2 regions of the Tsukamurella sp. II2bb genome follow, and region 1 is predicted to be linked to the other one. Evidence: predicted binding sites of a transcription regulator. Region 1 holds the regulator's gene; the other holds the start of a gene.
What was found. Region 1 encodes LexA, which represses DNA repair genes until DNA is damaged. Its sites were predicted from a motif close to CGAACANNTGTTCG; they were not measured.
Positions count from the first base shown of each region.

Region 2: the regulator LexA is predicted to act here: its motif matches at 8,006-8,019, upstream of AC21LY_RS21815 (HNH endonuclease signature motif containing protein).

Region 1 covers NZ_JBYPZI010000008.1:153,035-167,295, reverse strand. The annotation lists gene AC21LY_RS18095 (Uma2 family endonuclease) at 15-554, opposite strand; gene AC21LY_RS18090 (hydrogen peroxide-inducible genes activator) at 582-1,511, opposite strand; gene AC21LY_RS18085 (carboxymuconolactone decarboxylase family protein) at 1,574-2,032, opposite strand; gene AC21LY_RS18080 (sigma-70 family RNA polymerase sigma factor) at 2,113-2,937, shown strand; gene AC21LY_RS18075 (solute symporter family protein) at 2,968-4,602, opposite strand; gene AC21LY_RS18070 (DUF485 domain-containing protein) at 4,599-4,943, opposite strand; gene AC21LY_RS18065 (aminotransferase family protein) at 5,094-6,347, opposite strand; gene hrpA (ATP-dependent RNA helicase HrpA) at 6,366-10,322, shown strand; gene nrdR (transcriptional regulator NrdR) at 10,350-10,823, opposite strand; gene AC21LY_RS18050 (LysM peptidoglycan-binding domain-containing protein) at 11,037-11,672, opposite strand; gene lexA (transcriptional repressor LexA) at 11,928-12,638, shown strand; gene AC21LY_RS18040 (acyl-CoA dehydrogenase family protein) at 12,622-13,773, opposite strand; gene AC21LY_RS18035 (acyl-CoA dehydrogenase family protein) at 13,774-14,261, opposite strand, start outside.
Region 2 covers NZ_JBYPZI010000012.1:29,095-43,355, reverse strand. The annotation lists gene AC21LY_RS21850 (phosphoglyceromutase) at 1-663, opposite strand, end outside; gene AC21LY_RS21845 (pyridoxamine 5'-phosphate oxidase family protein) at 738-1,157, opposite strand; gene AC21LY_RS21840 (LLM class F420-dependent oxidoreductase) at 1,275-2,051, opposite strand; gene AC21LY_RS21835 (MFS transporter) at 2,066-3,292, opposite strand; gene AC21LY_RS21830 (LysR family transcriptional regulator) at 3,365-4,279, shown strand; gene AC21LY_RS21825 (methyltransferase domain-containing protein) at 4,300-5,058, opposite strand; partial or broken gene AC21LY_RS21820 (ABC transporter ATP-binding protein) at 5,090-5,885, shown strand; gene AC21LY_RS21815 (HNH endonuclease signature motif containing protein) at 5,920-7,908, opposite strand; gene AC21LY_RS21810 (DinB family protein) at 8,126-8,743, shown strand; gene AC21LY_RS21805 (MerR family transcriptional regulator) at 8,778-9,284, shown strand; gene AC21LY_RS21800 (aldo/keto reductase) at 9,286-10,287, shown strand; gene AC21LY_RS21795 (YbfB/YjiJ family MFS transporter) at 10,502-11,674, opposite strand; gene nagB (glucosamine-6-phosphate deaminase) at 11,694-12,473, opposite strand; gene AC21LY_RS21785 (hypothetical protein) at 12,539-13,039, opposite strand; gene AC21LY_RS21780 (MFS transporter) at 13,135-14,261, shown strand, end outside.

The sequences.
Region 1 (14,261 bases):
ATGACCGGCCGCCTCTAGCGGAGCGCCGCGAGGTCTACCCGAACCGGGAACGGTGCCGTGGCCTCGAACGTTCCCGTGTACGAATGCGATTCGTACACGCCGTCCACCAGCGTGAGCACCTCCAGGGTGACGTCGTCACCCGCGAGGTCGACGATCCAGTAGTGCGGGATCCCCGCACCGGCGTACTCGTACCGCTTCATCACCAGGTCCACGCCGCGAGTCCCGGGCGAGAGGACCTCGACGACGAGGATCGCATCGGAAGCTGTGAAAGGCCGTACAGCGTCTCGTCGCATCACCACGACATCCGGGGCCCGGACCGTGGCCGGCGGGCGCGCCTCCACGATGAGATCGACCTCCGGAAAGACGTCGAAGGACGCCGGCGCAGCATCGTCCAACACCGCGAACAGCCTTCCCCCTGCGCGCTGATGCTCCGGCCTCGGCTTCGGCGACACGAGCAGCACCCCCTCCTGCAGCTCCGTGTGCGACGTCGAGTCCTCCCCCAAGGCACTCCACTCCTCCAACGACAGGAGGTGCGGTCGGGTCGCTTCGTGCATGGCGCCAGTCTAGTCCGCGGCCTACGACTACGTGCTGGTCACGGGCACGTCGGCGGCGGCGCGGGCGATCTCGGCGAGGCGGGTGAAGCCCTCGGTCTTCGCGCTCGAGGCCCGATAGGCCAGGCCGATCCGGCGGCCCGGGGCGGGCGCCGCGAACCGCGCCGTCGCCAGGTCGGTACCGCGCAGTTCGACGGTGACCGCGGGCTCGGGCAGCAAGGTCACGCCGAGGCCGCCCGAGACGCACTGCACGATGGTGGCGAGCGAGGCGGCGCGGGTATCGCCCATCACTCCGGCCCCGGCCTCCGCCTGTCGACAGAGGTCGAGGGCCTGATCGCGCAGGCAGTGCCCCTCGTCGAGGAGGAGCAACGGAAGGCCCGCGAGATCGTCCGCGGTGAGATCGTCGCGGCCGGCGAGCGGGTGGCCGGGCGGTACGACGAGGACGAACTCCTCGTCGTACAGCGGGATCTCGGCGATGGACGCACTGAGCACCGGCAGGGCCAGGAAGGCCGCGTCGATCCGGCCGGATCGCAGGGCCTCGAGCAGCCGGGCCGTCTGATCCTCGACGACGGTGACCTGGAGATCGGCGACCTCCGCGCGCAACTGCGGTAGGAGGCGCGGCAGCCGATAGGGCGCGACCGTCGGGATCATCCCCAGGCGCAGCGTCCCGCGCAGCTCACCGGTAAGGCCCGCTGCCGAACTGACCAGCTCCGCGGCCGACGCGACGATGCCGGTCGCCTGCTCCAGGAGCGCCGTCCCGGCCTCGGTGATGAGCACCTTGCGAGTGCTGCGCTCGACGAGCTGCACACCGAGCCCCGCCTCGAGCGCCGCCAGTGCCTGCGACAGCGACGGCTGGCTCACCCCCAGCGAGGTGGCCGCGGTGCCGAAGTGGCGCGTGCGTGCCACTGCGACGAAAGCACGCAGCTGCGCGAGGGTCGGCTGATAGGGCTGATCGGACATGCCTATGAGTCTAGGACCCGGCGGCGGTGCCCCCGTGGGGCACCGCCGCGAGCCCGCCCGCGTCAGGGACGCCAGGAGCCCGCCTCCTGACGGGTCGCGTGGTTCACCCGGTTCCAGAGGTTGATCTGTCCGACGGCGAGGACGAGCGCGGCCAGCTGGACGGCGTCGAACTCGTCGGCGGCGGCGTCCCACAGCTCGTCGGGCACCGCGTCGGGGTTGCCGGCGAGCGCCGTGAGCTGCTCCGTCAACTCCAGCGCGATCCGCTCGGCCTCGGAGAAGTAGGGCGTGTGCCGCCACGCACCGACGGCGAAGAGCTTGTCGTCGGACGCACCGTGCCTCCGCGCCATCCGCCAGTGCCCGTCGAGGCAGGTGCTGCAGCTGTTGAGCTGACTGGCGCGCATGTTGACCAGCTCCAGCAGCTCCGGTGAGAGGCCCGAGGCCGCCACCGCCTCGCCGAGCTTCGTCAGCGCGTCCATCGCCCCGGGCAGGGCGAAGGCGGGGTTCGTCATCCGTGCGGTCATGGGAGTCTCCTTCGGTCGGTCACACTCGGGGCGGGCGCCCCGTCATGGTGTTGACGGATCACCGACGGAGGATGTGACACATGGACCTGGACGACTTCATCAGCGCCCGCCCCCGGCTGCTCGCGGTGGCCACGCGGATGCTCGGCTCACCCACCGACGCCGAGGACGCGGTGCAGGAGGCGTGGCTGCGCGCCGACCGGGCCGGCGGCGACGGCACCGTCGACAACCCGACCGCGTGGCTGACCACGGTGGTCTCGCGGATCTGCCTGGACCGGCTGCGTGCGCGGCGCGACACCACGCCCCTCGACGAGGTGGAGCCCGTCGACACCGCACCGTCGCCCGACGCGCACGCCCAGCTCGCGGAATCCGTGGGCGCCGCGATGGGCGCGGTGCTCGACGACCTCGCCCCCGCCGAGCGGGTGGCCTTCGTCCTGCACGACGTCTTCGCCGTCCCCTTCGACGATGTCGCGACGATCCTCGGCAGGAGTCCCGCCGCCACGCGCCAGCTCGCCAGCCGCGCCCGCCGCCGGGTGGCGGGCGCGCCCCGTCCGGACGCGGCCCGCACGGACGCCGTGCGCGCCTTCCTCGCCGCGTCGCGCGACGGCGACTTCACGGCCCTCGTCGCCCTGCTCGATCCCGACGCGGTCTTCCGCACGCACACCGACGACGCACCGTCGTCGGTCCTGACCGGCGCGCCCGCGATCGCGGAGGCCTTCCTGTTCAAGGCCAAGACCGCGCTGGTCGCGCTGGTCGACGGGGTGCTCGGCTACACCGTGCGGCTGCCCGGCGCGCCCGGATACCTGCTGCTCGGCGACGTGACCTTCACCGAGGACGGCCGCATCGCCGCCCTCGACGTCACCCTGCGCACGGACGAGGTGGCGGGCAGCGAGGTCGTCCCGCTCTGACCGGGAACGACGGTGCCCGTCCGCGGGAGGCTAGTGGTCGATGGCCTTCTCGACACCGACACCGGTGAGCGAGCGGACCTCCATCTCGACCGCCTTGTCGGCCAGATCCGCATCCGGCTTGCCGAGGAGCGTGCCGAGGATCGCGAGGCCGAAACCGATCGGGATGGACACCAGGCCGGGGTTCTCGAGCGGGAACCAGTGGAAGTCCAGGGACTTGAACATCGACGTCGGCTTGCCCGAGACGGCCGGCGAGAAGACGATCAGGACGATCGCCGAGATCAGGCCGCCGTACATCGACAGGACCGCTCCGGTGGTGTTGAACTTCCGCCAGAACAGCGAGAACAGGATCGTCGGGAGGTTGGCCGACGCCGCGACGGCGAAGGCCAGCGCCACGAGGAAGGCGATGTTCTGCCCCATCGCCCCGATGCCGAGGATGATCGACGCGATGCCGATCACGACGACGGTGATCCGCGAGACGCGTACCTGTGCCTCCTCGGACGCCTTGCCGTGCTTGATCACGCCGTTGTAGATGTCGTGCGCGAGGCTGGCGGACGCGGTGATCGCGAGGCCGGCCACGACGGCCAGGATGGTCGCGAAGGCGACCGCGGAGATGACCGCCATGAGGATCGTGCCGCCGAGCGAGAACGCCAGCAGCGGTGCCGCCGAGTTCACCCCGCCCGGGGCCTTGGCGATCACGTCGGCGCCGACGTACGCCGCCGCGCCGAAGCCCAGCACGAGCGTGAAGATGTAGAAGGCACCGATGAGTCCGATCGCCCAGGTGACCGAGCGGCGCGCCTCCTTGGCCGTGGGCACGGTGTAGAAGCGCATCAGCACGTGCGGCAGGCCCGCCGTGCCCAGCACCAGCGCGAGCGCCAGCGAGAGGAAGTCGAGCTTCGTGGTCTCGGTCTTGCCGTACTTGAGGCCCGGCTCGATGATCTTCTCGCCCGACTTGCTGCCGTCGATGGCCTTCTGCAGCAGGTCCGAGAAGTTGCCCTTGACCGCGGCCAGCACCATCAGCGTCATCAGGAGCGCGCCGCCGACGAGCAGCACGGCCTTGACCATCTGCACGTAGGTGGTGCCCTTCATGCCACCCACCAGCACGTACAGGATCATCAGGACGCCGACCACGGCGACGACGATCGCCTGTCCGGTGGTGCCCTTGATGTTGAGCAGCAGCGAAACGAGGCCGCCCGCGCCGGCCATCTGCGCGATCAGGTAGAACAGCGAAACGGTGAGCGTCGCGAGCGCGGCCGCCATCCGCACCGGCCGCTGCTTCAGCCGGAAGCTGAGCACGTCGGCCATGGTGAACTTGCCGACGTTGCGCAGCCGCTCGGCGACCAGCAGGAGCGCGACCAGCCAGGCGACGAGGAAGCCGATCGAGTACAGGAAGCCGTCGTAGCCCTGGACCGCGATGGCGCCGCAGATGCCGAGGAAGCTGGCGGCCGAGAGGTAGTCGCCGGCGATGGCGAAGCCGTTCTGCGGGCCCGTGAACGTGGCGCCGCCGGTGTAGAAGTCGGTGGCCTTCTTCGTGGTGCGGCTGGCCTTGATGACCAGGCCCATGGTGACGCCGATGAACAGGATGAAGACGAGGATGTTCAGAGCGGTGGAGCCGACCTGCTGGCCGACCGTGATCGTGCCCGGTTCCCAGGCGAGGAGATCGGTCACCGGCCCGCCTCCCCGGCCTTGAGCTCGCCCTCGATGTGCTCACGCAGGCCCGTGGACATCGGGTCGACCGTGTTGTTCGCGAACCGGACGTACGCCCAGGTGATCGCGAACGTGGTCACGAACTGCCCCAGACCCATCACCAGGGCCACGTTGATGTTGCCGACGAGCTTGTGGCTCATGAACTCGTGCGCGTAGGTGGCCAGCAGCACGTACAGGACGTACCAGAGCAGGAAGGCCACGGAGATCGGGATCACGAACAGCGCCAGCCTGCGGCGGAGCTCGTGGAATTCCTTGCTGTCGTAGGCGCGTCGGTAGACCGCTGCCGTTTCGTCTTCGTTCACGCCCGAAAGTGTGGCATGGACCACATTACGCACGGGTACGAATCGTTCACAATCGCCGTGCAACCCCGTGCAACCCGGCAGGCCCGACGGTGCCGGGCCCCGCCCCCGGCCCGCCCGGGCCCGGCGCGGCGGCGGTGCCGCGCCGCGCCGTCAGGCGTCGAGGGCCCGTCGCGTCGCCGCCGCGATCTCGGCGATCTGATCGTCGGTCGCGACCAGCGCCGGGGAGTACTGCAGCGTGCCGAGGCCGGCGGCGCGCCCCGAGACGCCCTGCGCCCGGAGCTTCTTCACCATCGCCATGGCCTCCGCGGGCTCGTGCAACTGCACGCCGGCGACCGCGCCGACGCCGCCGCGCACCTCCTTGACCTTCGGATGATCGCCGAGCGCGGACAGCTCGCGCAGGAGCGTTCCTTCGAGACGCAACGCCTCGACCACGAGGTTCTCCCGCTCCATGATGTCGAGAACCGCCATCGACGCCGCCGCGGCCGCAGCGTGGCCGCCGTAGGTGTAGCCGTGGCGCCACCAGACGCCGCCGGCGTAGAAGGGCTCAGCGACTTGCGGGGCGACGAAGAGCGCCCCCATCGGGACGTAGCCGCTGGTGAGCCCCTTCGCCGTGGTCATCAGGTCGGGCTGCAGATCGAACCGGCTGGACGCGAACCATGCGCCGCCGATCCGCCCGAAGCCGGTGATCACCTCGTCGGCGATGAACAGGACGTCGTGCTCGCGGCAGATCTCGCGCACCTCGCGCAGATATCCCTCGGGCGGAGGCAGGATGCCGCCGGCACCGATCACGGGTTCGGCGACGAACGCGGCGATCGAGTCCGCGCCGACGCGCTCGATGAGGCCCAGTAGTTCCTTCGCGTCGTCCCAGGCGATGGTCGCCGTGTCGTCGAAGAGCACCCCGCCGTAGCCTTCGGCGTTCACCGGGATGCCGCCGAGCGAGGTGCCGCCCACGTGCATGCCGTGGTAGGCGTTGGACCGCCCGACGATCAGCTTCTTCCCCGGTCGCCCCTTCTCCTGCCAGTACCGGCGGGCGAGTTTGATCGCGGAGTCGACCGAGTCGGAGCCGCCGGAGGTGAAGAAGATCTTGCTGTCCGGCACGGGGGCGATCGACTGCAGGCGGTTCGCCAGCGCCACCGTCGTGTCGGTCGCGGCATCGCCGAAGCCGGTGACGTGCGCCACCTGGAGCAGCTGGTCGCGCACCGCGTCAGCGACCTCCGCCCGGCCGTGGCCGACGTTGGCGAACCACAGTCCGGCGGTCGCATCCAGGTACCGGTTGCCGTCGGTGTCGAAGACGTACGCGCCCTCGCCGCGGGCGAAGACGAAGGCGCCGTCGCGCTGCACGGCGCCCATGTCGGCGAAGCCGTGCCAGAGTGCCGATGAGGTCGTGGGTCCCTGTCCGCTCATAGGCATAAAATAGAGCAAATGACTGAGCAGCAGGCGCGCGCCGTACGAAGGGACGCAGACGACGGACAGCTCCTCCCTTCCACGAAGCGCGATCTGTACGCCGCGCTCGGCACGGACGCCGACCCCGCGCTCACCCTCCGGGACGAGACGCGCCTGCGTGCCCGACTGGGGCGCGCAAAGCCGTCCGACCTGCCGAAGCTGGCCCGCGAGATCGAGACCGCGCGGGGACGCTTCGCCGAGCGCCGCGACGCCGTGCCGGCGATCGTCTACCCCGAGAACCTGCCCGTCAGCGCACGGCGCGAGGAGATCGCCAAGGCCATCGCCGAGAACCAGGTGATCATCCTGGCCGGCGAGACCGGCTCGGGGAAGACCACCCAGCTGCCCAAGATCTGCCTCGAACTCGGCCGTGGCGTACGCGGGATGATCGGCCACACCCAGCCCCGGCGGCTCGCCGCGCGCAGCGTCGCCGAACGCATCGCCGAGGAGACGAAGACGGAGCTGGGCGAGGCCGTCGGGTACGCGGTCCGGTTCACCGACAGGGTCTCGCCGAAGACCTCGGTCAAGCTCATGACCGACGGCATCCTGCTCCGCGAACTCACGCGCGACCGGCTGCTGCGCGACTACGACACGATCATCATCGACGAGGCGCACGAGCGCAGCCTCAACATCGACTTCCTCCTCGGCTACCTGCGGCAGATCCTCCCCCGCCGGCCCGATCTCAAGGTGATCGTCACCTCGGCGACCATCGAGCCGGAGCGGTTCGCGGCCCACTTCGCGAAGCCCGACGGTGCCCCCGCCCCCGTCATCGAGGTCAGCGGCCGCACCTACCCGGTGGAGATCCGGTACCGGCCGCTCGACGAGATGACCGACGACACCGAGCCGCTCGACCAGGTGACCGGCATCGTGCATGCGGTCGACGAGCTCTCCCGGGAGGCCCCCGGCGACGTGCTGGTCTTCCTCTCCGGCGAGCGCGAGATCCGCGACGCCGCCGAGGCACTGGCCGCGCACGTCAAGCCCGGAACGGAGATCCTGCCGCTCTACGCCCGCTTGTCCTCCGCCGAGCAGCACCGCGTCTTCGCACCGCATACGGGGCGCCGGATCGTCCTGTCCACCAACGTCGCGGAGACCTCACTCACGGTGCCGGGCATCAAGTACGTCGTGGACACGGGCACCGCACGCATCTCCAGGTACTCGCTGCGCACGAAGGTGCAGCGACTGCCGATCGAGCCGATCTCGCAGGCGTCGGCACAGCAGCGGTCCGGGCGCTGCGGCCGCACCTCCGACGGCATCGCGATCCGCCTCTACTCCGAGGACGACTTCGACGCGCGGCCCGTCTACACCGATCCCGAGATCCTGCGCACCAACCTGGCCTCGGTCATCCTGTCCATGACGGCCCTCGAACTCGGCGAGGTCTCCGCCTTCCCGTTCGTGCAGCCTCCCGACGAGCGCGCCGTCCGCGACGGCACCGCCCTGCTCGAGGAACTCGGTGCTCTCGAAGACGCCAAGGAGGGCCACAAACGGCTCACCGCCGTCGGCCGCCAGCTCGCGGACCTTCCCGTGGACCCCAGAATGGCGCGGATGCTGGTCGCGGCCCGCGAATTCGGCGTGCTGCCCGAGGTCCTCGTCATCGTCGCGGGCCTGTCGATCCAGGACGTGCGCGAGCGGCCGGCCGAGCACCGTCAGGCCGCCGATCAGATGCACGCCCGGTTCGCCGACCCCACCTCGGACTTCCTCTCCTACCTCAACCTGTGGCGCCACCTCGGCGACCGCCGGGCCGAGCTCAGCTCGAGCGCCTTCCGCCGCGAGTGCCAGCGGGAGTTCCTGCACTACGTGCGGATCCGCGAATGGCAGGACCTGCAGGGGCAGCTCCGGCAGATCTGCCGGGACCTGGGCTGGAAGGTCGAATCGCTGGGCCGGGAGCCCGCACCGTCGCCCGAGAAGATCCACCAGGCGATGCTGGCCGGGCTGCTCTCCCAGATCGGGCTGCGCGAGCCGGACGGCAGGGAGTTCCTGGGCGCCCGCAATGCGAAGTTCCTCGTCTTCCCCGGCTCGGCGCTGGCGAAGAAGCCGCCGCGGTTCGTCATGGCCGGCGAGCTCGTGGAGACCTCGCGGCTGTTCGCGCGGACCGTCGCGAAGATCGAGCCGGAGTGGGCGGAGAAGCTGGCGGGGCCGCTCGCGAAGCACCACTACTCCGAGCCGCACTGGTCCACCAAACGGGAGGCCGTGCTGGCGAAGGAGCGGGTGACGCTCTTCGGTGTGCCGCTGGTCGCCGATCGCACGGTGAACTACGGGCGGATCGATCCCGTCGTCGCCCGGGAGCTGTTCATCCGGCACGCGCTCGTGCAGGGCGAATGGCGCACGCGGCATCCCTTCTTCGCCCGCAACCGGGCACTCCTCGACGACGCGGAGTACCTCGAGGACAAGGCGCGCCGCCGCGACATCGTCGTCGACGAGGACGGCCTGTTCGACTTCTACGACCGCCGGGTGCCGGAGGGCATCGTCTCGGCGCGGCACTTCGACTCCTGGTGGAAAAAGGCCTCGCGCACCGATCCCGCCCTCCTCGACTTCACCGAGGACGATCTACTCTCCGACGGTGCCGCCGAGGTGACGGCCGAGGCCTATCCGACGACGTGGTTGCAGGGCCGCATCGAGATGCCGCTGAAGTACCGGTTCGAGCCGGGCGCGGCGGACGACGGCGTGACCGCGCGGATCCCGGTGAAGGACCTCGCGACGGTGCGCGCGGACGGCTTCGAGTGGCTCGTCCCCGCCATGCGGGAGGAACTGGCGGTCGCGCTCATCAAGTCGCTGCCCAAGCAGCTGCGCCGCGAGGTCGTGCCCGCGCCGGACTTCGCCGCGGCCGCGCTCGCGCGGCTGACGCCTCGCGCCGAGCCGCTCACCGAGGGATTGGCGCGCGAGCTCACGCAGCTGTCCGGCACGGTGATCCGTGGGGGCGACTTCTCCCCCGCCGCCGTCCCGGATCACCTGCGCGTGACATTCACGGTGATCGGCGACGACGGGCGGGTCCTCGGCTCCGGCAAGGACCTGGACGCGCTCAAGCGCAAGCTCGGCGCGGCCGTGCAGCGGGACCTCTCCTCGCGGGCCGGCGCCTACGAACGGGCGCCGGCGAAGCAGTGGACGGCGGAGACACTCGGCGATGTGCCGCGCACCGTCGACACCGAGGTGCGGGGCAGCCGGGTCACCGGATTCGGCACGCTCTATCCCGACGGTGACCGGGCCGGCGTGAAGGTGGTGGCCGCCGAGGCGGAGCAGCGGGCGCTCATGGGCGCCGCGTTGGACGTGCTGCTGGCGAACGTCCTTCCGGCGGCGCACAAATCGGTCCTCCAGTCCGTCGGACAGCGGGAGCGGCTCGCGCTCTCGCAGAGCCCCTACGCGACGCCGATGGACCTCCTGGCCGACTGCCGGCGCCGCGCGATCACCGATCTGCGCGCCCGCGCGGGCCTGGCGTGGACTCCGGACGAGTTCGCCGCCCTCGCCGCGACGGTGCGGGCGGGGCTCGGCGCCGAGCTGCAGCAGGACTTCGCGCACGTGGCGACCGCCGTGGCCACCGTGACGGAGGTCCGCGGCGCGATCGCCTCGGCGCCGCCTGCGATGCGAGACGCGGCGGAGGACATCGCGGAGCAGCTGGACGCCCTCCTGTTCCCGGGTTTCGTCGCCGCGACGCCCGGCGTGCATCTGCAGCACCTCCCGAGGTACGCCGCCGCAGCGGCGGCACGGTGGGCGGCGCTGCCCGGCTCGATCGACCGGGACGATCGCGGGATGGCGACGCTCGACCGGGTCTACGCCGCCCTCACCTCGAAGCTGGACACCCTCCCCGAACACCGCCGGGACGCCGCGCTGGAGCAGGTGCACTGGCTCATCGAGGAACTCCGCGTGAGCCTGTTCGCGCAGTCACTGGGGACGGTCGGCTCCGTCTCCGAGAAGAAGGTGCTGGGCGCGATCGCCGCCCTCGGCTGAGGGCCCTCGGCCGAGGAACAGTGCCAGCTACGCCGCGTCGGTGGGGTCCGCCGCGGCGGCGCGGGCACGCAGATCGCGGATCGCGGCCTCGAAGTCCTCGATGGACGAGAAGCCCTGGTACACCGAGGCGAAGCGCAGGTAGGCGACCTCGTCGAGATCCCGGAGCGGGCCGAGGATCGCGAGACCGACCTCGTTGGCCGGGACCTCGGCCACGCCGGTGGCCCGGATGGCCTCCTCGACCTGCTGCGCGAGCTTGTGCAGATCGTCCTCGGCCACATCGCGACCCTGGCACGCGCGGCGCACGCCCTTGACCACCTTCTCCCGGCTGAAGGGCTCGGTGACGCCGTTGCGCTTGACGACGGCCATGACGGCGCTCTCGACGGTGGTGAAGCGGCGACCGCACGCATTGCAGGAGCGGCGCCGGCGGATGCCCTGGCCGTCGTCGAAGACACGTGAATCGACCACACGCGTGTCCTCGTTCTTGCAGAACGGGCAGTACATGGGTCCACCTCCCGCGCGGCTGCGCTCGGACGTCCGGCGGGGCAGCTGCAGCACGGTGGCCCCTGCCACCGCCGCGCCCCGCGATCTCGCCCTTGAGGATACGCGGGACGGGAACGGCAGCACGTTGCCGAGGTGGGCCGAGCGCCCGCGCTGCCGGGAATCCACTATCGAGATGAGGGTGGTCATCGTCGCATCTCCTTCGCTGATGATCGGTCAGTACCGCGGCGTGACCAGGGTCTGGCCCGGGTGGACACGGCCGTCCTGCAGGCCGTTGATCTCGCTGATCTCGGCGATCACCGCGGCGGGCGCCCGCCCGGGGGCGATCTCGCGGGCGATCTGCTCGAGGCTCTGGCCGGAGCGCACCGTGACGACCGACGTCAGCGCGGGCTGCGCGGCGCCCGCCGGTGCCGGCTCCGCCTGCGGAGCCCCGCCGAAGAGCACCAGCAGCGCGGCGAAGACCCCGGCGGCGAACAGCACGCACGCGGCGATCGACGGACCCGGGGTGCGGCGGGCGCAGCCCCCGACCCGCGAGGCGCCGAGCGGTGCGCGCCGAGCCGCCGAACGCACGCCCGGACGTTCGACGGTGCGCCGAGCGGATCCGCGCGCGCCCGTCACCCGGACGGCCGCCGGCACCGTTCGAACAAGCCCCTCGGCACTCCCGTTCGACGGGGTGATCGAAAGGGCCGAGGACTCCGACGAACGGCTGCGCGCGAGCCGGGGCGAGACCCCGCGAGCACGGGTGGCGCCGCGACGATCAGCAGCGGCGGAGCCGTGCCGCACGAGTGCCGGCGCCGGGGCGCCATCGTTCTGTGCTGCGGTGATGACGTCTCGATCGATGATCGCGGTCATGGTCTCTCCTGACATCGGTAGCGGTTCCTTCTCGCTCACCACAGGTCTATCGGAGGGGACTGACAAGTTTTTCCATCCAGCCCCACCAGTCACACCGGAGTGCGTGCAGGTGTTCGAGAGAACTTCTGTTCGATTTCTACCACACCCCCGTGGCGAGCGGAAGACACGCGGAGAAATTTCTCGAACAGATGTTTGTCAGCACGTCCGAGCTGGACTAGAGTGGAGGCGGAACAGAACGGGCGTGAGGAGCGACACATGACAGAAGAACGACAGGTTCAGCACCGGGACAAGCGCTTCCGCGATGCGCAGGGCAACGTCTCCGAGGATCACCTCACCCGCCGCCAGAAGCAGGTCCTCGAAGTGATCCGCCGTTCCGTGCGCGAGCGCGGGTACCCGCCCAGCATCCGCGAGATCGGTGACGAGGTGGGGCTCACGTCCACGTCGTCGGTCGCCCATCAGCTCCGCACGCTGGAGCGCCTCGGCTTTCTGCACCGCGACCCGAACCGCCCCCGCGCCGTGAACGTCCAGGGCGCCGAGGAGCGCACCGCTCAGGTCATTCAGAAGGTCATGGAGGACGAGGACCGGATGCCGGAACCCGCCTTCGTCCCGGTCCTCGGGCGGATCGCCGCCGGCGGGCCGATCCTCGCCGAGGAGGCGGTCGAGGAGATCTTCCCCCTCCCCCGCGAGCTCGTGGGCGAGGGCTCGCTCTTCCTGCTCAAGGTGGTGGGCGAGTCGATGACCGATGCCGCGATCTGTGACGGTGACTGGGTGGTCGTACGGCAGCAGTCCGTGGCGGAGAACGGCGACATCGTTGCCGCGATGCTCGACGGCGAGGCCACGGTCAAGACCTTCCGCCGCACCGGGCGCGACATCTGGCTGATGCCGCACAACCCGGCGTTCGACCCGATCCACGGCAACGACGCGGTGATCCTCGGCAAGGTCGTGACGGTCATGCGCCGGATCTGACGTCCGCGTATCTGCGCAGGTGGTCCGTCGCGGAACCGAACTCGGTCTCGATCGCGGTGAGCCGCTTGAAGCAGTGACCGATCGCGAGTTCCTCCGTCATGCCCATACCACCGTGCAGTTGCACGGCGTTCTGGCCCACGAATCGCGCCGCCCGCGCGATCGTGATCTTCGCCGCGGAGACGGCCCTCCGCCGTACCTGCGGATCGGCGTCCAGGTGGAGGATCGCGAGATAGGTCGCCGCCACGGCCTGTTCGAGTTCGAGCGACATGTCCACCATGCGGTGCTGCAGCGCCTGGAACGAACCGATCGGCACACCGAACTGCCGGCGTTGTTTGGCGTACTCGACGGTCTCAGCTACCACACGCCGCATGATCCCGACCGCCTCGCTGCACACGGCGGCGGCACCGTCGTCGAGGGCGCGTTCGATCACCTCCCACGCTCCGCCCTCGGCGCCGAGCAGCGCGGCGGCCGGCACCCGGACGTCGCGCAGCACCAGGTCGCCGGTGTGGTGATCGTCGATCGTGCGGAAGTAGTGCGCGCTCATCCCGGCGGGCGGGGACTGCGGGTCGAACTCGATGAGGAAGAGTGAGAGGCCGTCGCGATCGAGTCGGTCGCCGCCGGTGCGTGCGGCCACGATCAGGTGCGTCGCCAGGGGCAGGTCGGCGACCACGATCTTCGCCCCGGACAGGAGGTAGCCGTCACCGTCGGATAGCGCCCGCATCCGGACGTCCCAGCTCTCGCGTCCCGACTCGGGTTCGGTCAGGGCGAAGGCGATCCGCGCGCCGCCCTCGGCGATGGACGCCAGCAGCCCGTCGGCGACCGGGCCGCCCGATTCGCGGAGCAGGGCGGCACCCACGACGGCGGTGCCGATGTACGGCTCGACCACGAGCGCTCCGCCGAGCGCCTCGGCGATCACCATCATCTCCTCGGGCCCGCCGCCCAGCCCGCCCAGTGATTCGGGCACCAGCGCGGCGAGAATGCCCAGCTCGGAGGCGAAGGCCTCCCAGACGGACGGCTGCCAGCGCTCCGCCGAGCGCGCGGCGCTCCGCGACGGCGCCAGCGGATAGCGTCCGGCGAGGTAGGACCGCACGGCGTCGCGCAGCATCGTCTGTTCGTCGGTGAGTGTGAAGTCCATCTACAGCCCCAATACCGCTTTCGCCAGGATGTTCCGTTGGATCTCGTTGGAGCCCGCGTAGATCGAGCCCGCACGATCGTTGAAATAGCGCAGCGGCGCCACGGCCTGCCACGGGTCACCGCTGTGCGCGCCGTCGGCCGGCGGGAGGTAGTCGACCACGGGTCCGCCCGGGCGGGTGACGTGCGGCTGGTAGACCCGGCCGCGCGGGCCCGCGCTGAGGTGGATGAACTCCGTGACCGCCTGGCTCAGTTCGGTTCCCAGGATCTTGAGCATCGATGCCGCCGGCCCGGGATTGCCCCCGGCGGCGAGCACGGCGAGCGAGCGGTGCTCGAGGATCTCCAGCACGTCCACGCGCGCCTGCAGCTCGGCCAGCCGCAGCCGGAAGTCGTCGTCCTCGGACAGGGGGCGGCCCGCCCGGCCCGGCACCGTCGCCGCCCGTTCGGCGAGACGGTCGAGCGACACCTGCAGCCACGGCGCCGATGCGCCGC
Region 2 (14,261 bases), on a different contig from region 1:
GGTGCCGTCCTCGTTGAAGGAGTAGGTCAGCGGGATGCCGGTGGGGATGTTGAGCGCCGCGATGTCGGCGTCGGAGATCCCGTCCAGGTGCTTGACCAGGGCGCGCAGCGAGTTGCCGTGCGCGGCCACGAGCACCGTCCTCCCCTGCGCGACCTGCGGCTCGATGACGGCCTGGTAGTAGGGGACGAAGCGCTTGACCACGTCGAGCAGACACTCGGTGAGCGGGACCTGCGGCAGCAGCGCGTAGCGCGGGTCGTCGGTCTGGCTGTACTCGTTCGCCGGGTCGATCGCGGGCGGCGGCGTGTCGTAGCTGCGGCGCCACAGCATGAACTGCTCGTCGCCGTACTTCTCCTTGGTCTCCGCCTTGTTCAGGCCCTGCAGCGCGCCGTAGTGCCGCTCGTTGAGGCGCCAGTCGCGGACCACGGGGATCCAGTGCCGGTCGGCGGCGTCCAGCGCGAGGTTCGCGGTGGTGATCGCGCGACGCAGCAACGAGGTGTAGACGACGTCCGGCAGCAGGCCCGCCTCCTTGAGCAGCTCGCCGCCGCGCTCCGCCTCCCCGCGGCCCTTCTCGGTGAGCGCCACGTCGACCCAGCCGGTGAACTGGTTGGACGCGTTCCACTCGCTCTCGCCGTGACGGAGCAGGATCAGTGTGCCGTAGGTCATGCCGGTGAGCTTAGTGGGCGAGCCCGGGGCGGCGCATGCCGCTCATCAAACCGCCCGGCCGATGTCCCGGCGGGTCAGAACCAGGGCTCCGTGCGGCCGAAGCCGCGGGCGCTGACCCGCTCGGCACGGACCTCCACGACCTCGAACTTGCCGTCGTCGATGAAGGGGCGCAGGGACAGCGCGTCCACCACCGAGAGCGCGGACGAGTCCGTGCGCACCCGCGCCGGCCCGCGGACGATGACACTCCACGCCTGGTCGCCGCTCATCTCGTCCACTTCGAAGAGCACCTCGCGCGCGACGACGGCGGACGCGAGCTTGCTCCCTGGGCCCGTCCGGAACAGGACGTCTCCGCTGTCGGTGAGCACGTAGTTCACGGGGAAGATCTCGGCCTCTCCCCCGAGGGCGATCACGATGCGTCCGACGTCCCTGCGCCGTAGCAGTTCGACCGCCTGCTCGCGGTCGAGGACGGTGGTTCCGGCGGTGAACTGCTCCATGGCGGACTCCTCGGGTCGGGGTGCAGGACGGTCCCGCAGTCCCACTCTCATCCCGACGCGACGGTGCCCACCAGGGACGATCGTCCCTGTACAGGTCCCGACCGGACCGGGAGGTCCCTACCGCCCGTCGCGCCAGCGCAGGAGGGCCTCGATGACGGTGTAGTCGAAGGCCGGTGCCGCGAGCTCGGCGGTGAACTCCGTGGCCCCCTCGGCGACCAGCTGGTCGGCGAAGGCGAGGGCACCGTCGACCCCGATTCCGCGCGGGATGGCGACGTTGTGCGCGATCTCCTTCGGATCCCGGCCGATCCGCTCGCACGCCCGCGCCAGCACGCCGGACTTGTGCCGGTAGGTCTCGAGGTCCACGAAGTAGTGCCATATCGAGGCGTACTGCGCGACCAGCGGCAGCGTCTTCTTCTCCCCGCCACCGCCGATGAGGATCGGGATGTCGCGCGTGGGGGCGGGATTGAGCTTGGCCCAGCGCTCCGTGATCCGCGGCAGTGCCGCGCCGAGGTCGTCGAGACGACTACCCGCGGTGCCGAAGTCGTAGCCGTACTCGTCGTAGTCGCGCTGGAACCAGCCGGAACCGATGCCCAGGATCAGGCGACCGTTGGAGATGTGGTCGACGGTGCGCGCCATATCGGCGAGCAGGTCGGGGTTGCGGTAGCTGTTGCAGGTGACCAGCGCACCGATCTCGATGCGGGAGGTCTGCTCGGCCCAGGCGGCGAGCATCGTCCAGCACTCGAGGTGGGTGCCGTCGGGATCGCCGGAGAGGGGGAAGAAGTGGTCCCAGTTGTAGACCACGTCGACACCGAGGTCTTCGAGCTTGGCGACCGCGTCGCGCAGCTGCTGGTACTCGGTGAAGTGCTGGGGCTGAAGCTGAACTCCGATGCGCATGGCGTCGACGCTACTCAGCACCTCGCTCGCGCGCTGGCCGAACCGGGGAGCCCGGCGACGACCAGGACGAACGCCGCCGCGACAGCCACGCCGACCGCGGCCGCGATCCCCGGCCAGCCGGCCGCGGCGAAGGCGAGCCCCGCCGCCGCACCCACGAGGGACGATCCGGCGTAATAGCAGAAGAGGTAGCCCGACGAGGCCTCGGCGCGGTGCTCGACGGCGAGCACGCCGACCCAGCCGCTGGCCACGCTGTGCGCCGCGAAGAAGCCGGCGGTGAAGACCACCATCCCGGCGAGCACGGCCACCGTCGAATCCGGCAGCGTGAGGACCAGGCCAGCGCCCATCGTGGCGATGGCGGCCAGGAGCACCCGGCGCCGCCCGATCCGGTCGGCCAGGCGGCCCGCTGCGCCGGACGAGACGGTGCCCGCGAGGTAGATGAGGAAGACGAGCCCCACCACGCCCGGGGCGAAGGCGAAGGGCTCGGCGAGCAGCCGGAATCCGAGGAAGTTGTAGACGCTGACGAAGCCGCCCATCAGGAGGAAGGCGAGTACGAAGAGCGTCGCGAGCGCGGGCCGGCGGAGGTGACCGAGCATGCCCCGCACCGTCGTCCCGACGGAGACCGGGGCGGGCTCGTGGAACCTGGAGGCGGGAAGGGTCCGGATCATCACCACCGTGAGCGCGGCCGCCGCGACCGCGAAGAGCTCCATGGCGCCGCGCCATGGCACCAGGTCCAGCCCGACTGCCGTCACGACGCGCCCGAGCAGACCGCCGATGGTGGTGCCCGCGACGTACCGCCCCATGGCCCCGCCCAGGTCGCGCCCGTCGACCTCCTCCGCGAGGTAGGCCATCGCCACCGCGGGGACTCCGGCCAGCGCGATCCCCTGCAGCGCACGGAGAACCAGCAGCATCGGCAGGGTCGGCGACAGCGGGATCAGCAGGCCCAGCAGGACCGCCGCGACGGCGGACACCGTCATCACGCGCGTGCGGCCGAAGCGCTCGGAGAGTGCGCTGACGGGGATGATCGCCAGCGCGAGAACACCCGTGGTGACCGAGACCGCGAGGGCCGAGACGGCCGGCGCGGCGCCGAAGACCCGGGTCAGCTCGGGGAGCACGGCCTGAGTCGAGTACATCGAGCCGAAGGTGGTCAGGCCCGCCACGAAGAGCGCCAGGGTGGTGCGACGGTACGCGGGAGTCCCGGCCCGAAGCGGTGCGTTCCCGATGCGGTCGACGGTGGCGGTCATGCCAGACGACCCTGCTCCCGATCCGCCGATGTGTGAAATGCATGGATCTTTCATGCCTGATAGAAAGTACGCATGACCGCAGGTGGTAGACCCACGCCGAGCACCTCGGACGACCTTGTGCGGTTCATCACACTGGCCGAGACGGCGCACATGACCGATGCGGCGGCCGCCCTGCGGATCACGCAGCCCACCCTCTCGCGGACGCTCGCACGACTGGAGGCAGGCATCGGGGCGCCGCTGTTCGACCGGCGGCACGGACGCCTCGTCCTCAACGCGAGCGGCGAGATCTACCTCGATCACGCCCGGCGCGCGCACGCGGAGCTGGAGGCCGCGCGGGCGCAGATCGCGGACCAGCGGAGCCCGTCCCAGGGCACGATCCGGCTGTCCTTCCTGCACTCCTTCGGCGTGGTCCTGGTCCCGCGACTCGTCTCGGGGTTCCGGCGGCGGGAGCCGCGCGTCGGCTTCGAGCTCTCGCAGTTCGCCGCCGGGACGGTGACCGAGCGCGTGCTCGCCGACGAGGCCGACCTCGCGATCGTCTCGCCCCGGCCGACCACCAGCGCGGTCGCCTTCGGGTTGCTCTCGGTGCAGCGCCTCGCGCTCGCGGTCCCCGCCGGGCACCCCCTCGCGGACCGGCCGTCGGTGCACCTCTCCGAGGCCGCCGACGCGGACTTCATCACGATGCACCCCGAGTTCGGCCTGCGGCGCATTCTCGAGGAGCGCTGCGCCGCCGCGGGTTTCCGACCTCGGATCGCCTTCGAGTCGTCCGAGGCGTTCACCGTCGCCGGTTTGGTCGCGGCCGGTCTCGGCGTGGCCCTGTTGCCGGTCGAAGAGGACCCGCTGTGGCCGCCCGGCCTGGTGCTCGTCCCCATGTCCGGTCCCGCGCCCACCCGCGAGGTCGGCCTGTTGTGGCGCACCGATACGGCGCTCCCCCGGGCCGTTCGCGCCTTCCGCGACTACGCGCTGGACCGGGCGGCACCTCCGACCTGAGCCGCTCGCCCGGGTTCGCCTCAGTCGCGCGACGCGACGCAGAAGATGCGGCGGAAGGGCAGCACCGTCCCGAAGTCCCGCGGCGGGTAGGCGGCGTTCAACGCCGCCTTGTACCGAGTGACGAAGGCATCGCGCTCGGCACCGTCGAGCTGCGCGAGAACCGGGCGCGCCCCGGTGCCGGAGATCCACTCGAAGACCGCGTCGGGGCCCTGCAGGACGTGCAGGTACGTGGTCTCCCAGACGTCCACGCTCCACCCCGGGCGCTGTAGGGCCGCGAGGTACTCGGCGGGGTCGCGAACGTCGACGCGGCGGAAGTCGGTGATCCCGAACGCCTTCGCCGTCTCGGCGAGGAGGGCGTGCGAGGGGGCGTCCTGGTTGCCCGGCACCTGGAAGGCGAAGGCGCGGGCGGCCCCGTCGGCGGCGGCGGGCAGCAGGTCGATGTGCCGATCGATCCACTGGTACATGGCGTTCGAGACGATGACGTCGGGTCGCTCGCCGGCCGGGCGCCACGCGGCGGCGTCCCCGGTCTCGAAGCTCGCGCGCGGGTCGCTGACATCGGCGCGGGCGCGCCGGATCATCTCCTCGCTGGAGTCGACGCCGCGGATCGTGGCCTCGGGCCAGCGGGCCCGCAGCGGCCCGACGTCGTTGCCCGGCCCGCACCCGAGGTCGACGACGGTGCGCGCGTCACCGGGAACCCGCGCGAGCAGGTCGAGAAAGGGACGCGTGCGCTCGTCGCCGTAGCGGAGGTACTGGGATGGATCCCACCGGTGCGCAGTCATACAATCATCCAATCAATTGAGGAGGTAGGCAATGACCGAGACGAACGCCCCGCACGTCTTGCGCATCGACCACGTGGATCTGGTCCGCAACGGTCGCGCCCTCCTCGACGACGTCTCCCTCACCGTACGCCGGGGCGAGCACTGGGTCCTGTTGGGTGCGAACGGGGCCGGCAAGTCGACGCTGCTCGGGCTGTGCGGCGCGGTCACCCACCCGACCCGCGGCACCGTCGAGGTGCTCGGTAACCGCCTCGGCCGAGTCGACATGCGCGAGCTGCGCACCCACATCGGGCACGTGAACCCGCGACACCGCCTGGACGCGCCGCTGACGGTGCGCGACGTGGTGCTGACCGGCCTGACCAACACACCGGAATTCCCGCCGCGCTGGTCCCCCCACCCCCGAGCAGCGGGAGCGCGCCGACGAACTCGTGGCCGCCCTCGGCATGGCGCGGCACGCGGAGTCCGTATGGCCGACGCTCTCGCAGGGCGAGCGCGGACGCGCCCTGATCGCCCGCGCGCTCATGGCCGCGCCGGCGCTGCTCCTCCTCGACGAACCGGCCACGGGCCTCGACCTCGCCGCCCGCGAGATCCTCCTGACCGCCGTCGACGGTGCCCGGCGCGCCCACCCCGAACTCGCCTCGATCCTGGTGACGCACCACCTCGAGGAGATCCCGACGACCACGACCCACGCCGTCCTGATCCGCGACGGCCGGATCACCGCGGCCGGCCCGGTCGACGAGGTGCTGACCACCGACACGATCAGCCACGCCTTCGACCACCCGATCACGATCTCCCGGCGGGACGGTCGTTGGACCGCACGGTCGCACTGACGTTTCATCGTCCGCTCCTCAGCATCTCTGTTCCTCAGAACGGTGGAGGTTTGAGCGGGGCGGTCTCGTCGTAGGTCTGGCCGGCGGCTTCGGCTGCGGCGCGTTCCTCCGCCCGCTGCCGTGCGTGGGCTTCGGCAGCTCGGCGTTCGCGGCGCTGCTGCCGCAGGAGCCGGTTCTTGGCGCGCAGGGCGCGGCGGGCTTTCGCTTTTCGTTTCGCCGCCGTCTGGAGTCCGTCGGGACTCTTCGGTGTGGTGGGTGTGGGGGCAGGGGCGTCCCAGATGATCTGTTTGAGACCGGGGAGGAGCTCACGGGCCATACCAGGTGGAACGGTGTAGACCCCGCCGGCGGGGTGGCGCCATTCGACGGTCCCGTCGGCCAGGACATCGGAGAGCCACCCGGTCTCGGTCTTGATGCGGTGATGAAACCCGCACAGCGGCACCAGATTTCCCGGCCCGGTGCTGCCGGCGACGGTGGTCGCCCCACCCACCGTGGGGTCGTCGCGGTCGTACTCGTCGACGTGATCGGCCTGGCACCGATCCGACGGCACACTGCAGCCGGGGAAGACGCAGGTGGGGTATGTCAGACGCATCACCAACAGCTGATACCAGGTCGGCCGATACCCACCCGCACCGCGGACATGGATCTCCCCGGTCGCGGGGTCCCGACGCCCGAGGACCCGCCACTGCGTCCGCGCGGCGGCGATCAACTCCCCCGCCTGCTCGACGGTGACGGGTCCCGTGATCCCCGACTCCCCGGTCAGGATCACCGCCCCCGAGCTACGGCCAGGTCGTCCAGGGGGCTCACCGCCCGCACGATCGGTGTCATCAGCATCATTCGCATCACACGGGTCGTCCGGGTCGGCGGCGCCAGCATCAGCGCCCGGAACGTCGGGAGCAGCGGCGCCGTCGTCATCGACGTCCGAGGCGTCGACGTCTGCGCTACTCGCAGCCGAGCCGGAAGCAGTGCCGCCGAGCGAACCGTCCACATCAGCGTCGCCAACGGCCACCTCATCGACTTCGTCCACGTCAGTAGAGGTGTCTGACGCGTCAGCGCAGTCGGCGGCATCGCCGGGGCTGTCGAATTCGAATGCGTTCTCGGTGAACAGGTTCGGATCCGGTGGGGCGGTGTCGGTCTCGGCCGTAGCGGTCGCGCCACCGGGGTGGATGTCGGCGAGGTCGGACTCGTTGAGCACGATCACCGCCAACGCCTGAATCTCCTGCGACACCGCGCCGCCCCTGGGCTTCGGCTCGCGCAGCTCGCAGGAGTCCTTCCCACACAGGCAGCCCAGACTCTCGTAGCCTTCGGCGAGTGCCACCAGGGCAGCGACCTGCCGCTGCCCCAGCGTCCGGCCATCATCCCGGCACACGGACCGCGCGACGGGGTTGATCTGCGCCGACAGGCGCAATGCCTGATCCTTCGGCATCACCGCCTCCAGATCGACGAGGCCGTCGGTGCGGGCGTGGAACTCCAGCCGTTCCCGCGGCGCCACCGGTGGGGTTTCCCGCGCCGCGGCGGGGTCGATGCGAGTCAGGATCGTTTTCGCGGCGTCGGCGACCGCGCCGACCGTCACGGATTGACCTGTCCGATTGGTGAGCCAGGCGGTGACCTGCTCATCGAATTCCCGAGCAAGATCCTCATCCAGCACCGCAGCAGAAGCCCGCAGCACTTCCCGGACCACCGGCAACCCCACCGCCCCGGTGGCGAACAGAGCGAACAGGCGTGGGCAGCGTTCCCGCAGATCCAACCCCCGATGCACCGCCGACCCCGCCGCCATCCGACCGACCCCGAGCACGGCACCGACCTCCGCGACCAACTCATCCCACTCATCGACGAACCGCCGCGAGGACTCCTCCCGCACCCGCCGCGCATCATCGCGGAGTTCATACAGCCGGGTCAGGACGGCGGAGCGTTCGGCTTCGAGGCGGTTCTGTTCGATGGTGAGCACCCGCAGGCGGGAGAGCGCACCCCCCACGGTCAGTTCGGACACCGCATCGTCGAACACCGCAGGCAGCGGGGTCACCACCCGCCGGCCCAGGGTGAAGGCGTCATCCGAACTGCTCATACCTTCGTATTCTACCGATATTATTCGAACGAGAATAGGTCTTGACAAGGTATTTCTCCGACGACATGTTCGATGTTCCGTAAAAACCTGTCAGTGGCTCGAGGTTGACTGTCCTCAGACCCGACGAGCCCGTCACCCGACCACGGACAACCACGATCACGGACGACAAGGAGCCCTCATGCCACTCATGGCGCCGCCCGCCGATTCCGAACGCGTAGGCCTACGCGGATTCCTCAGCCAGCAGCTCAATGGTCTGCGGCACACCGCCTTCGGCCTGACCGATGAGCAGATCCGCCTGTCCCCCACCCGTAGCGCACTCACCGTGGGCGGGCTGCTCAAGCACGTCACGCTCACGGTCGACGCCTGGTCGGCCCGCGCGCAGGCCGCGCCGGCACTGTTCGAGGATCCGCGCGTCGACGGCATGGCCGAGCGCGAGGACTTCCGGCTCACCGAAGGCGAGAGCCTCGCCTCGCTGCTCATCGCTTACGACGCCGCCGCCGCGCGCGCACTGGCCGTCGCAGATCAGGCGGACCTCGACGTCGTCGCGCCCGCGCGCCCGGCTCCGTGGTTTCCCGAGGGCTTCGCGGGGTGGACGGTGCGCTGGATCCTGCTGCACATCATCGAAGAGGTCGCCCGCCACGCCGGACACGCGGACATCCTGCGCGAGCAGATCGACGGTGCCACCGGGTACGAGCTCGTCGCCGCCGCGGAGGGCATGGGCGACCTGGGATTCGTCCGGCCGTGGACGCCGCCGCAGCCGGAGCGGACCCGATCTTCCCCGGGAGAACGTCCTTGACTTCGAGTGCGCTCGAAGGCCTAGCGTTGCCCACGTGGTCGCACACACCGAAGACGAACTCGCCGCCGCCGTCCGCACCCGCGGGCCGCTGCCGAACACCGCCGAGATCCTCGCCGGGCCGGCACAGCAGGGGCCGCTCACCGTCGCCGAACTGGCGGAGTTGGTCGGCGTCTCGGGGCACACGCTGCGGTACTACGAACGGATCGGGCTGGTCACCGTCGACCGCGACGGTGCCGGACACCGGCGCTACGGTCCGCAGGCGATCGCGCGCGTCATCTTCCTGACGCGGCTTCGCCTGTCGGGCATGCCGATCGCGGACATCACGGAGTACATCCAGCTCGTCGACGGTGGCCCGCCGACGGTGCCCGCCCGCCTCGCCCTGCTCCAGGCGCACCGTGCCCGCACCGCCGCGCACATCGAGGAACTCAAGTACTCGCTCGCAGTCATCGACTACAAGATCGCCACCTACGGCGGCGCGCTCGGCGACTGCGCCGACGAGCCGACCGACACCGTCGAACCCCATCACTCCCAGGAGGACTGACATGCTTCCCACCCGCACCCTCGGCGACCTGCAGGTCTCGACCCTCGGACTCGGCTGCATGGGCATGAGCCACGCCTACGGCACCGCCGACCCCGAGGAGGCCCGCGCCACCCTCGAGGCCGCCCTCGCCGCCGGCGTGACCTTCTTCGACACCGCCGACATGTACGGCAACGGCGCCAACGAGGAGTTCCTCGCGCCGTTCGTCGAGCAGCACCGCGACGAGATCGTGCTGGCCACCAAGTTCGGCTTCGTCAACGACGACAACGCCAAGCCCATCGGCCTCGACGGCCGCCCGGAGCGCGTGGCCGAGTGCGTCGACGGCTCTCTGCGCCGGCTCGGCGTCGACGTGATCGACCTCTACTACCTGCACCGCGTGGACCCGCAGGTCCCCGTCGAGGAGACCGTGGGCGCGATGGCCGAGCAGGTCTCGGCGGGGAAGGTCCGCGCATTGGGGCTGTCCGAGGCGAGCGCCGACGACATCCGCAAGGCCGCCGCCGTCCACCCGATCGCCGCCCTGCAGTCCGAGTACTCGATCTTCACCCGGGACGTCGAGAACGGTCCGCTGCAGGCCGCCCGCGAGGTGGGCGCGGGCCTGGTGCCGTTCAGTCCGCTCGGCCGGGGCCTGCTCACCGCGGACCGCGCGGAGGTGGTCAAGGCCCTGCAGGGTGACGACTTCCGGCACTCCATCCCCCGGTGGCAGGGCGAGAACCTCGAGGCGAACCTGCGGCTCGTCGACCGGATCGATGCCGTCGCCGCGGAGCTCACCGCGGCGGGCGCGGGGCACGACGGTGCACCGGTGACCGCAGCGCAGGTCGCGCTCGCCTGGGTGCTGGCGCAGGGCGAGGACGTCGTGCCGATCCCCGGCACCACCCGGCGCACGCACCTCGCCGACAACCTCGGCGCCGCAGCCGTGGAACTCACCGACGCCCAGCTCGACGAGCTCACCGCACTCTCCGCCGTCGGCGACCGCTACCCGCAGCGCACGCTCTTCCAGCGCCGCTGACCGGTTGACCCGGTGCCCTACGCAGGGTGCGGCACGTACGGTTGACTTAGTTGACTGCGCCACAGCAGCCGGCGCGAACGGCCTCGCCATCTTCGGCACCGCAGGCGCCGTCGACTGGCCCGCCGACAGCCGCCCGGCCCGAGGGGATCACCGTCGCGCGGCAACCGCGCACAGCGCGCATCGTCCGACCGCCACGTGGACCGTGAACGTGGATTCACGCCGTCCTGCCGCGCGGCGTACTCGTCCAGCGCGCGACGGCGGCCAGCACGGCGGAGACCACCAGCACACCGCCGGCGGTGAGGAAGGCCGCGTCGTAGCCGGCCGAGTCACTGCCGAGCATCGGCGCGACCACCAGCGGCCCCGCGATCTGCCCGATGCCGTACCCCGCGGTCAGCACCGCCGCGGACCGCGGGATCCCGATCCGCGCGCCGGCCTCCATCGACAGCATCACCGCGCCGATGAAGGTGCCGCCGAACAACACGGCCGAGACCGCCGCGGCGGCCGGTCCGCGCACCAGGGCGGGCAGCACCGCCGAGACCACCTGCAGCACCAGCGCGAGAACCAGCAGTGTCTCGGCGGAGCGATATCGGCGCAGCCGCGCCCAGATCAGCGGCGAGACGGCGGCGGCGAGGCCGACGATCACCCACGCCGCCGGGCCCTCCCACCGCGCACCGCCCACGGCGATCGCCGCGACCAGGAACGTGCCGAGCACGATGTAGCCGAGTCCTTCGAGGAAGTAGCTCAGGCACAGCGCCCAGGCGGCCATGCCGAGGCGGTGCGGAGCGGCGCCCTCGGATCGCGGGGCGGCATCGGCGGACCGCGGGGCGGCACCGTCGGGCTGTGAAACGGCGGCGGAACGACCGGGCGGAAGCCGCCACGCGAACAGCCCGAACAGCGCGGTGGCGAGCGCGGCCACCCACCACAGCACCCGCCAGCCCACCGCCTCGCCGAGCCCCGCGACGAGCACGCCCGAGACGGCGATGCCCACCCCGACGCCGCAGAAGGCGACGCCGGCCGCAGCGGTCCCCGCGACGGCGCCCGCGCCGTAGACGAAGACGACGGCGCTGGCCAGGCCGGCGATCAGCCGCACGCCGGACCACACCGGGACGTTCACGGCCAGCACCATCGCCACCTCGCTCGCGACGAGCGCGACCAGCGAGACCCGCAGCAGGCCACGGCTCCGCGCGAGCCGCGGCCAGACCGCCAGCGCCACCGCGCCGAGGAAGTAGCCGAGGTAGTTGAACGTGGCGACCACCGCGGTGGAACCGGGCGTGATCCCCGTCTGCTCCTGCATGAGCGGCAGGATCGGGGTGTAGGCGAACCGGCCCAGCCCCATCGCCGCCGCGAGGCCGGCGAGAGCGCCGAAGCCGAGCTGTCGCGTATTCACTACGCGATTCTAACGACCCCTAGAAGGGCTGGCTCTCCGGCTTGTTGGCCAGCACGTGCGCGTAGTAGTCCTTCAGCCGCAGCTTCGACGCGGCGGCCTCGTCGATGACGACGGTGACGTGCGGGTGGAACTGGAGCACGGACGCCGGGTTGATGGCGGCGACGGGGCCCTCGACGGTGGCGGCGATCGCCTCGGCCTTGCCCTCGCCGGTGGCGAGCAGCAGCAGGTGCCGGGCGTCCGAGATGGTGCCGAGCCCCTGGGTGAGCACGTGGATCGGCACCTCGTCGATCGAGGAGAAGAAGCGTGCGTTGTCCTCGCGGGTCTGCGTGGTCAGCGTCTTGATCCGGGTGCGCGAGGCGAGCGAGGAGACCGGCTCGTTGAAACCGATGTGACCGTCGGTGCCGATGCCCAGCAGCTGCACGTCGACGCCGCCCGCGGCCTTGATCGCGTCCTCGTAGCGCTGCGCCTCGGCGGCGATATCGGCGGCCGTGCCGTCCGGGCCCTCCACCTTGGCGTCCGGGATGTCGACGTGCGAGGTGAACTCCTTGCGGATCACCTCGCGATAGCTCTCGGGGTGCCCCTTCGGCAGCCCGACGTACTCGTCGAGGTTGAACGAGACGCAGTCGGCGAAGCTGAGCCCCTCGTCCCGGTGACGGCGGATGAGCTCCTGATAGGTGGCCAGCGGCGTGGAACCGGTGGCCAACCCGAGAACCGTGGGACCACGGCGAACATGGTCGGCCACGATGTCGGCGGCGGTGACGGCGACGTCGGCGGGGGTCGGGCGGATCACGATTTCCATGCGCCCATCCTAGAGCGCGACCGCGCGCCGTACCCGCAGATCAGCCAAACTGGTTATAACCAAATTCAGACGGGTCGAGCGCGACCCCGCAGAGCGCCGATCAGCAGCACCAGGCCGGGCCCGCCGGACAGTAGTGCGAAGCCGAAGGCGCCGAAGATGCCGCCGAGCAGGCGCGTCATATCAGGCCGCTTCCCGAGCACGACCTCCGTGTAGCCCGGCGTCGGCGGGCACGTCGCGGCGACCGCGCCGGAGCCCGTGTCGAAGACGCGCAGCACCATCCGGTTCTCCACCGTGACACCGCCGGGCACCTCCCGCAGCGGAACCGGCGCACCGCCGGGCCCGGTCAGCACGCACGACGGTGCCCCCGCCTTCGTCCGCGTAGCGGCCAGGACCGCGTACTCCTTACCGGCCGGCAGCTCGACGGCGTGCGACGCACCGTCGAGCGGGATCACGTGGGCGTCGAGCCGGAACTGCGGCAGCGTGAGCGTGAGGATCAGAAGGATCGGAACGACCAGGGCGGCGAGGAGCAGCCCCAGGCCCGCGCGGAGCTTGGTCACAGGGTCCACGACCCCAGGTTAGTGCACGTCACAGGCACCCCGGACAGCGTGATGCGCACCGCATCCGGTTGCTTGAGTTGTATAATGCAACTACGGTCGGGCGCATGACAGACATGCTCCGCAGGACCCGCACCGGGGCCCCGTCGGACGGCCTCCTGATCGCCGTCCTCTGCCTCGGCGGACTCCTCGCCTCCCTGATGCAATCGCTGGTGGTGCCGCTCGTCGGCCGGCTGCCGCACCTGCTCGACACGACCGCGGACAACGCCTCCTGGGTCATCACCTCGACGCTGCTCGCGTCCTCGGTGGCGATGCCCATCGCCGGCCGCCTCGGCGACATGTACGGCAAGCGCCTGATCCTGCTCACCAGCCTGCTCAGCCTCATCGCCGGCTCGCTGATCTGCGCGCTCTCGCACACGCTGCTGCTCACCGTGGTGGGCCGCTCGTTCCAGGGCTTCGCGATGGGCCTGGTGCCCGTGGGCATCTCGCTCATGCGCGACGAGCTGCACGCGCGGAAGATCCCCGGCGCGGTCGCGCTCATGTCGGCGATGCTCGGCGTGGGCGGCGCGATCGGCATCCCGTTCGGCGCGTACATCTCCGAGCACTTCGACTACCACACGCTGTTCTGGTTCTCGCTCGCGCTGGGCGTGCTCACCCTCGGCCTGGTCTACGTGGTGGTCCCCGAGTCGCCGAACCTCAGCCCCGGCAGGTTCGACGTGGTCGGCGCCGTCGGCCTCAGCGCGGGCCTGGTCGCCGTGCTGCTCTCGATCACCAAGGGACAGAGCTGGGGCTGGACCTCGGCGGCCACGATCGGCTGCGCCATCGGCGGCGCCGGCGTCCTCGTCCTGTGGGGATGGTGGGAGCTGCGCACCTCCGAATCCCTGGTGGACCTGCGGATCTCGGCGCGCCGCCCGATCCTGCTCACCAACCTCGCCTCGATCATGGTCGGCTTCGCGATGTTCTCGCTCATGCTGACGATGCCGCAGCTGCTGCAGATCCCCGAGGCCACCGGCTACGGCCTGGGCCTGACGATGCTGAACGCGGGCCTGTGGATGGTGCCCGGCGGCCTGGTGATGATGGCCCTGTCCCCCGTCTCCGCGGTGCTCACCAAGCGGATCGGCGCGCGCCGGACGCTCGCGATCGGCGCCGCGATGTCGGCCATCGGCTACTTCGCGCTGCTCGGCCTCACGGACGCGACATGGAAGATGTCGCTCGGCTCGATGATCGTCTTCGG